Regions from separate parts of the Streptomyces yamdrokensis genome, predicted to be linked through region 2. Evidence: riboswitches for the same ligand, from Rfam matches in the RefSeq annotation. Region 2 holds a riboswitch; each other region holds the start of a gene.

Region 1 (2,250 bases), 3.6 Mb from region 2:
CTCCTCCCACCTCGGTTTCTCCCTGTCCACCACGCACTCGGTCTCGGGTTCGGTGATGGGTGCGGGCCTGGGCCGCAAGGGCGGCGTGGTCCGCTGGTCGACGGCCACCCGGATGTTCGTCGCCTGGGGCCTGACGCTGCCGGCGGCGGCCCTGGTCGCGGCGATCGCCGAGTGGATCTGCGGCTTCGGCAGCTGGGGCACCGCCCTCGTCGCCGTCTTCCTGGTCGGCTCCAGCGCGGCGATCTGGAAGATCTCCCGGCGCGAGGTCATCGACCACACCAACGTGAACGAGACCGACGAGGAGCAGAGCGGCGTCGTGACCGCGGCCATGGCCGCGGTGGCCACCCCGCCGGCGGGCCACGTGAGCGACGAACTCTCGGCCACCGTCCCGGCCCCCACCGACCCGACGGCCCCTCCGGCCAAAACCACGGTCTGACCCCCAGCAGGACGCGAAGGAAGAAGAGCACCATGAAGATCGACTGGGCCTCCCTCGGTTCCGTCTTCGGCGTCAGCCTCGTGGTCACCGTGGCTCTGGTGGCCCTGTTCACCCTGGGCATCACCGGCCTGTCCCACCGTGAACGGGCTGCGGCCCGGGGCGGGTCCGCGACCCTCGCGGTCACCGGCGCCTACGCCTGCTTCGCGGCGTGCGCGGCGGCGGTGGCATACGGGATCCACCTGATCATGGCCTGACGGTCCGTCCGACGGGCGGTGCGGGGCACGTTGCCTCCGTACCGCCCGTTCGCCGTGCCCGTGCCGCCTTCGGGGTCCATCCTCCGGAACCCCTCTGTGGGCCTCAGCACACTTCAGCCTCGCAGGTCAACGGCAAGTTGACGGTTCTTCCGGACCATGGTGGACTGCCGAAGCCAATACGGGCGGCAGGAGAGGAAGCCGGTGCGATTCCGGCGCGGTCCCGCCACTGTCACCGGGGTGAACCACCCCGGGAGCCAGGAACTCTCGCCGCCGGTCTCGTCGAACCAGGGCGTGGACACCCTGAGTGAGGACATATCGCCATGCCCGGCTGCCTGTCGAGGTCGACCAGCGACGCCCCGCCCCCGCCCGGGGCGGCCATCCCCACCGGATCCCTCACCGGCTGAACCCATGGGTGCCGATCGCGCGTTCGCGTACGGCGCCGCTGCCGGCCTCCTCGGCGACCTGCTCCTCGGCGATCCCCGCCGAGGGCACCCGGTCGCCGCTTTCGGGCGGGCCGCGGCTGCCGTGGAACACATGCTGTGGCGGGACGACCGGGGCCGGGGCGCGCTGCACACCGCCGTCTGCGTCGGCGGGGCCGTCGCTCTGGGGAGCCTGGCCGCCCGCTGTGCACGGTCCTCCCCCGCCGCCTCCGTCGCCCTCACCGGCGCGGCCACCTGGGCCGTCGTCGGAGGGACGTCGCTGGCCCGGGAGGCCCGCGCCATCGGGCGCGCCCTGGAGTCCGGGACCGCCGAGGGCGTCGCGGCGGCCCGGGCGCGGCTGCCGCACCTGTGCGGGCGGGACCCGCAGGCGCTGGACGCCGACGGGATCGCCCGCGCGGTCGTGGAGTCCGTCGCCGAGAACACCTCCGACGCCGTGGTGGGCGCCCTGGTGTGGGGGGCCGTCGCCGGTGTGCCGGGACTGCTCGGGTTCCGGGCCGTCAACACCCTGGACGCCATGGTCGGCCACAGGTCCCCCCGCCACCTGCGGTACGGCTGGGCCTCCGCGCGCCTCGACGACGTCGCCGGGTGGCCCGGGGCGCGGCTGACCGCCGTCCTCGCCTCGGCCGCCGGGCCGGACCCGCGGGGTGCCGTGCGGGCCTGGCGCGCGGATGCCGCCGAACATCCGAGTCCCAACGCCGGGCCCGTGGAGGCGTCCTTCGCGGGCGCGCTCGGCGTGCGGCTCGGGGGGACGCTGTCCTACGCCGGGCGGGTCGAGCACCGGCCCGTCCTCAACGGCGGCGGCCGTGCCGTGACCGTGGCGGACATCGACCGCGCGGTACGGCTCTCGCGCCGCGTCGGCTGGCTGGCCCTCGGTGCCGGCGTCGTCGCGCGGCCCGTGGTGCGAGCGGTGACGCGGTCGGTCACGCGGTCGGCGCGCCGCGGGAAGGGACGTACGTCATGAGCGGTGGAGGCCTGCTGGTCGCCGGTACGACGTCGGACGCCGGCAAGAGTGTGGTGACCGCCGGGATCTGCCGGTGGCTGGTGCGGCAGGGCGTCAAGGTCGCGCCGTTCAAGGCGCAGAACATGTCGCTGAACTCGTTCGTGACGCGGGAGGGCGCCG
Region 2 (2,250 bases):
CTGGTGGGCGGCCTGTTCACCCGCTGGTTCCACCGCTGGGCGCTGCTCGCTGGCTGGGCGGTCGGCATGCTCTACGGCACGGTCGCGGCGTACGGGGTGGCCTCGCCGACGCAGAAGCACTTCGGCGGTTCGTCGCAGGAGATCCCGGGCATCGGCGAGATCGGCTACATCGGCCTCACCGCCTTCGTGATCAACGCTCTGGTCACGATCGCCCTGACCTTCGTCCTGAGGGCGGTCAAGGCTCCCGAGGGCGTCGACGAGACCCGGCCGCAGGACTACACGGCGGACGCGGGCGACCCGGGGGTCAGCACCGAGCTGCCCCTGGACACGGCCGGCAAGGTCGATACGGCCGCCGAGGGCACACACTGACGCGGTACGGCGAGGGCACACACTGACGCGGTACGGCGAGGGGCCGCCGGATGTCTCCGGTGACCCCTCGCCGTACCCGTGGGGCACACTCGCCCCATGGACACCGTCATCCGGCCGGTGGAGCCGTACGAGTTCGAGGAGCTCGGTGAGATCACCGCGCAGGCCTATCTGCGCGACGGGCTGCTCGACTTCGGGGAGAGCGACGCGTACCTCGGTGAGCTCAGGGACGTCGCCGGGCGGGCCGCGGCCGCCGGGGTACTGGTCGCCGTGGAGGGGACCGGGGCAAAGGCGGGCGGCGCGGGGAGAGTGCTGGGCGGGGTGACGTTCGTACCGCGCGGCGGGCCGATGGCCGACATCGCCGGGCCCGGCGAGGCGGAGATCCGGATGCTCGCGGTCGCCCGTGCCGCCCGGCGCCGGGGTGTCGGGGAGGCCCTCGTCCGCGCCTGCGCCGACCGGGCACGGGCCACGGAGGGGTGCGTACGGGTCGTGCTGTCGACCCGGCGGACGATGCGTGCGGCCCACCGCGTCTACGAGCGTCTCGGTTTCGTCCGCTCTCCCGGGCGGGACTGGAACCCTGTCCCGCACCTGGACGACATCACGCTGCTCACCTATGAGCTGACGCTCTGACACCCCTGCGCCCCTCGCCGCTCGCCGCTCGCCCCTGCGCCGCAATACCCGCCGGGACACAAGATATGGGACTGCCGACAGCACCCGGCACAAGATGTATGCTCATGCTCGCTGTCGCCGCAGGGGAATCCGGTGCGAATCCGGAACTGTCCCGCAACGGTGTACTTGTGCGTGTTCACGTTTCCCGTGTGCCCGCACGGGCTTGAGTCCGAGGACCTGCCGACAGTGCACCCGGCCGTCCGGTCCGGGTGCCCGACGTCCGGGCCTCGTGGAATGGGCCGGTGGACGCGTGGCGCGTGTGCGTGCCCGTGCGCTGCCCCCTGCCCTTGCGAGGCCCCGTGCCGAGCGAGGGAGAGCCCCACGTGACCATCGCGCCAGCCGATCCTGCTTCAGCGGTCGACGTGAGCGACGGCCCCGGTGCCGCGCTGCTGCGGACCCTGACCGAGCTGACCGCAGACCTCCAGGGCGCCGACCCCGGCCGGGTCGCCGCCGCCGCGCTGCGCGGCCGGTCCGCGCACGCGGACGAGACCGAGCTGCGCGAGCTGGCCACCGAGGCGGCGGCCGGACTCATTTCCGAGGACCCCGTCCACTCCCGGCTCGCCGCCCGGCTGCTGACCCTCGGCATCCGCGCCGAGGCCGCCTCTCAGGGGGTCACGTCGTTCACGTCGTCGATCGCGACCGGTCACCGTGAGGGTCTCGTCGCGGACCGGACCGCCGCGTTCGTCCTGGGGCACGCGGACCGACTCGACGCGCTGATCGACCCGCAGGCCGACGACCGCTTCGGCTACTTCGGGCTGCGCACCCTGCACAGCCGCTATCTGCTGCGGCATCCGGTGACCCGCAAGGTCGTGGAGACACCGCAGCACTTCCTGCTGCGGGTCGCCGCCGGCCTCGCGAAGGACGCCGGGAACACGGACGTCCGGCCGGTGGACGAGGTCGCCGCGCTGTACGGCCTGATGAGCCGCCTGGAGTACCTTCCCTCCTCCCCCACCCTGTTCAACTCCGGTACCCGGCACCCCCAGATGTCGTCCTGCTACCTCCTCGACTCCCCGAAGGACGAGCTGGACTCCCTCTACGACCGCTACCACCAGGTGGCCCGCCTCTCCAAGCACGCCGGCGGCATCGGCCTTTCCTACTCCCGCGTCCGCTCCCGGGGTTCACTGATCCGCGGCACCAACGGGCACTCCAACGGCATCGTCCCGTTCCTGAAGACCCTGGACGCCTCGGTCGCCGCCGTGAACCAGGGCGGCCGGC
Region 3 (2,250 bases), 880 kb from region 2:
GTGAGCCCCAGTCCGAGCACGGCCTTGTCCACCGGATGACGGCGGCGCCAGCGACTGCTGTGCGCCGCCGCGTCGATCGGCAGCACGCGCGATCAGGCCCGGGGCCCGGGGGAGACCGCCGCGCCCGCGCCCGCGTCGGCGCCGGGTCCGGTGTCCGGTCCGGTGCCGGGCACCGGCTGCTGCTCCCGTGCCCGCTCCGCACCCTGCCGGCGTCCGCGCCGCACCCCGAAGTAGTACGCCAGGACCCCCGCGCCGCCGGCGGCCTGGAGGGCGAACAGCCCCGACTCGATCTCACCGGACGGGGGTTCGTACAGTGGCGAGAACCACGGTTCGTAGTCCGGTTCGATCTCGGTGATCGCGGTCCGAGCCTCACCGTCCGCACCGGCGAACGGCTCCTCCTTGTGGTCGCCGAGCCCGAGCGCCAGCGGCAGCACCGCGAGCGCGGCCACGGCGAGCAGCAGCAGCGTGTTGATCCTCGCGTTCCTGGTCATCGCGCCACCTCCGATTCCGTTCCCGTTCCCGTCCCCGCCGTCGCCGGCGCCGGCGCCGACGCGGCAGGCCTGTTGCGGGCGGCTTTGGCCACCAACACGCCGAGACGGGTCAGTTCACCCCTGCTGGACTGCACCAGCAGGCGCATCACCAGCACGGTCAACAACCCCTCGCTCACCGCGAGCGGGATCTGCGTGACGGCGAAGATGGAGCCGAACTTCCCGAGCGCGCCCGGGAACCCGCTCCCCGGGTCGGGGAAGGCGAGCGCCAGCTGCACGCTGGTGACGCAGTACGTGGACAGGTCGGCGACGAACGCGCCGCAGAACACGGCCGCCATCAGCGGCGCCCCGTACCGCCGGACCAGCCGGTACACGCCGTACCCCGCCCACGGCCCGACGACCGCCATGGAGAAGACGTTGGCGCCCAGCGTGGTCAGCCCGCCGTGGGCGAGCAACAGGGCCTGGAACAGCAGGGTGATGGTGCCCAGCACCGCCATGACCGGCGGCCGGAACAGGATGGCGCCCAGCCCGGTGCCGGTGGGGTGGGAGCAACTCCCGGTCACCGACGGCAGTTTCAGCGCGGACAGAACGAAGGTGAACGCTCCCGAGGCGCCGAGCAACAACGTGCTCTCGGGATGTTCCCTGACTTCACGGATGAGTGACCGGGCGCCGTGGACGACGAACGGCGCCGCCGCGACACCCCAGGCGACCGCGTGCGCCGGTGGCAGAAAACCTTCGGCAATGTGCATGACTCGGCAGACCCTCTCCAGCACCTCGTGGATGGTTGACGCGCCTTGGCCGGTCTCCTGGCTGACGGGTACCACCGCCCGAACTCCGCCTTCCCGGGTCCCAGGGGGGACCCAGTGGCTGCCCGTCGGTCCTGTCGGGGACAGGACCAGGGGCCGGAGCCGGACTTCCCGATCACAGTGGCGAGGGCCGCACCGGTGTCGCACCGGATTTCCCGTTCACCAAGGCGTGGCGACAGTAGACCGGCTCCGGCCCGGTGACAAGCGGGTGCCGGGGGCGCGCGGACGGCGCCGCACAGCTCGTACCCCGGCGCACACCTGCGGCCTTGACACCCGACGCACGCCGATGACAGGGGCGGCACCCGGCGGCCGCTGTTCCCCGAAACGTCGGCATGAGGGGCCGGGGCCCTGGGCAGAACCTTGCTGCAATTAATATGCAACAACGTATTCCAGTCAGCAGAGGTGTGAGGTTCGATGACGACCCGACGAATACGGCGTACCACCGGCGCGGCGACCACGGCCGCCGCGCTCGCGCTGGCCGCCGCCTGCTCGGCGCCGACCGGCGGCTCGGACGCCGGTGCGGACGGCGGCGGGTCCGCCGAGTCCGTGGTGATCGGCGTTCCCTCCGAACCCGACACCCTCAGCCCCCTGCTCGGCTACGGCAAGGACGGCAACTCCAAGATCTTCGACGGACTGCTCGCCCGGGACGCGGACCTGGAACTCGAGCCCGCCCTGGCGAAGGCCCTGCCCGAGATCAGCGACGACGGCCGCACCTACACCTACACCCTGCGCTCCGGCGTGACGTTCAGCGACGGCGAACCCCTCACCGCCGAGGACGTCGTCCACACGTACGAAACGGTGCTCGACGACAAGACCAACAACACCGCCAAGAGCGAACTGGACGCTGTCGAGAAGGTCCGCGCGGACGGCGACGACAAGGTCGTCTTCACCCTCAGGTACCCGTACGCGGCCTTCGCCGCCCGCACCGTCCTGCCCATCGTCCCCGAGCACATCAC

What was found. Region 2 has a riboswitch for cobalamin ahead of ACWZEH_RS23425 (ribonucleoside-diphosphate reductase subunit alpha). Riboswitches for the same ligand answer to the same signal wherever they lie in the genome.
Region 1: it holds a riboswitch for cobalamin, as region 2 does, so the genes downstream of both, ACWZEH_RS06785 (cobalamin biosynthesis protein) here and ACWZEH_RS23425 (ribonucleoside-diphosphate reductase subunit alpha) in region 2, are expected to answer to the same signal.
Region 3: it holds a riboswitch for cobalamin, as region 2 does, so the genes downstream of both, ACWZEH_RS27195 (energy-coupling factor ABC transporter permease) here and ACWZEH_RS23425 (ribonucleoside-diphosphate reductase subunit alpha) in region 2, are expected to answer to the same signal.

Annotation. Positions count from the first base shown of each region.
Region 1 covers NZ_CM132679.1:1,649,435-1,651,684, forward strand. The annotation lists gene ACWZEH_RS06775 (inorganic phosphate transporter) at 1-436, shown strand, start outside; gene ACWZEH_RS06780 (hypothetical protein) at 469-690, shown strand; cobalamin riboswitch at 834-976, shown strand; gene ACWZEH_RS06785 (cobalamin biosynthesis protein) at 1,099-2,091, shown strand; gene ACWZEH_RS06790 (cobyric acid synthase) at 2,088-2,250, shown strand, end outside.
Region 2 covers NZ_CM132679.1:5,232,545-5,234,794, reverse strand. The annotation lists gene mctP (monocarboxylate uptake permease MctP) at 1-369, shown strand, start outside; gene ACWZEH_RS23430 (GNAT family N-acetyltransferase) at 466-996, shown strand; cobalamin riboswitch at 1,095-1,234, shown strand; gene ACWZEH_RS23425 (ribonucleoside-diphosphate reductase subunit alpha) at 1,359-2,250, shown strand, end outside.
Region 3 covers NZ_CM132679.1:6,114,284-6,116,533, forward strand. The annotation lists gene cbiQ (cobalt ECF transporter T component CbiQ) at 1-86, opposite strand, end outside; gene ACWZEH_RS27190 (energy-coupling factor ABC transporter substrate-binding protein) at 93-491, opposite strand; gene ACWZEH_RS27195 (energy-coupling factor ABC transporter permease) at 488-1,237, opposite strand; cobalamin riboswitch at 1,268-1,476, opposite strand; gene ACWZEH_RS27200 (ABC transporter substrate-binding protein) at 1,709-2,250, shown strand, end outside.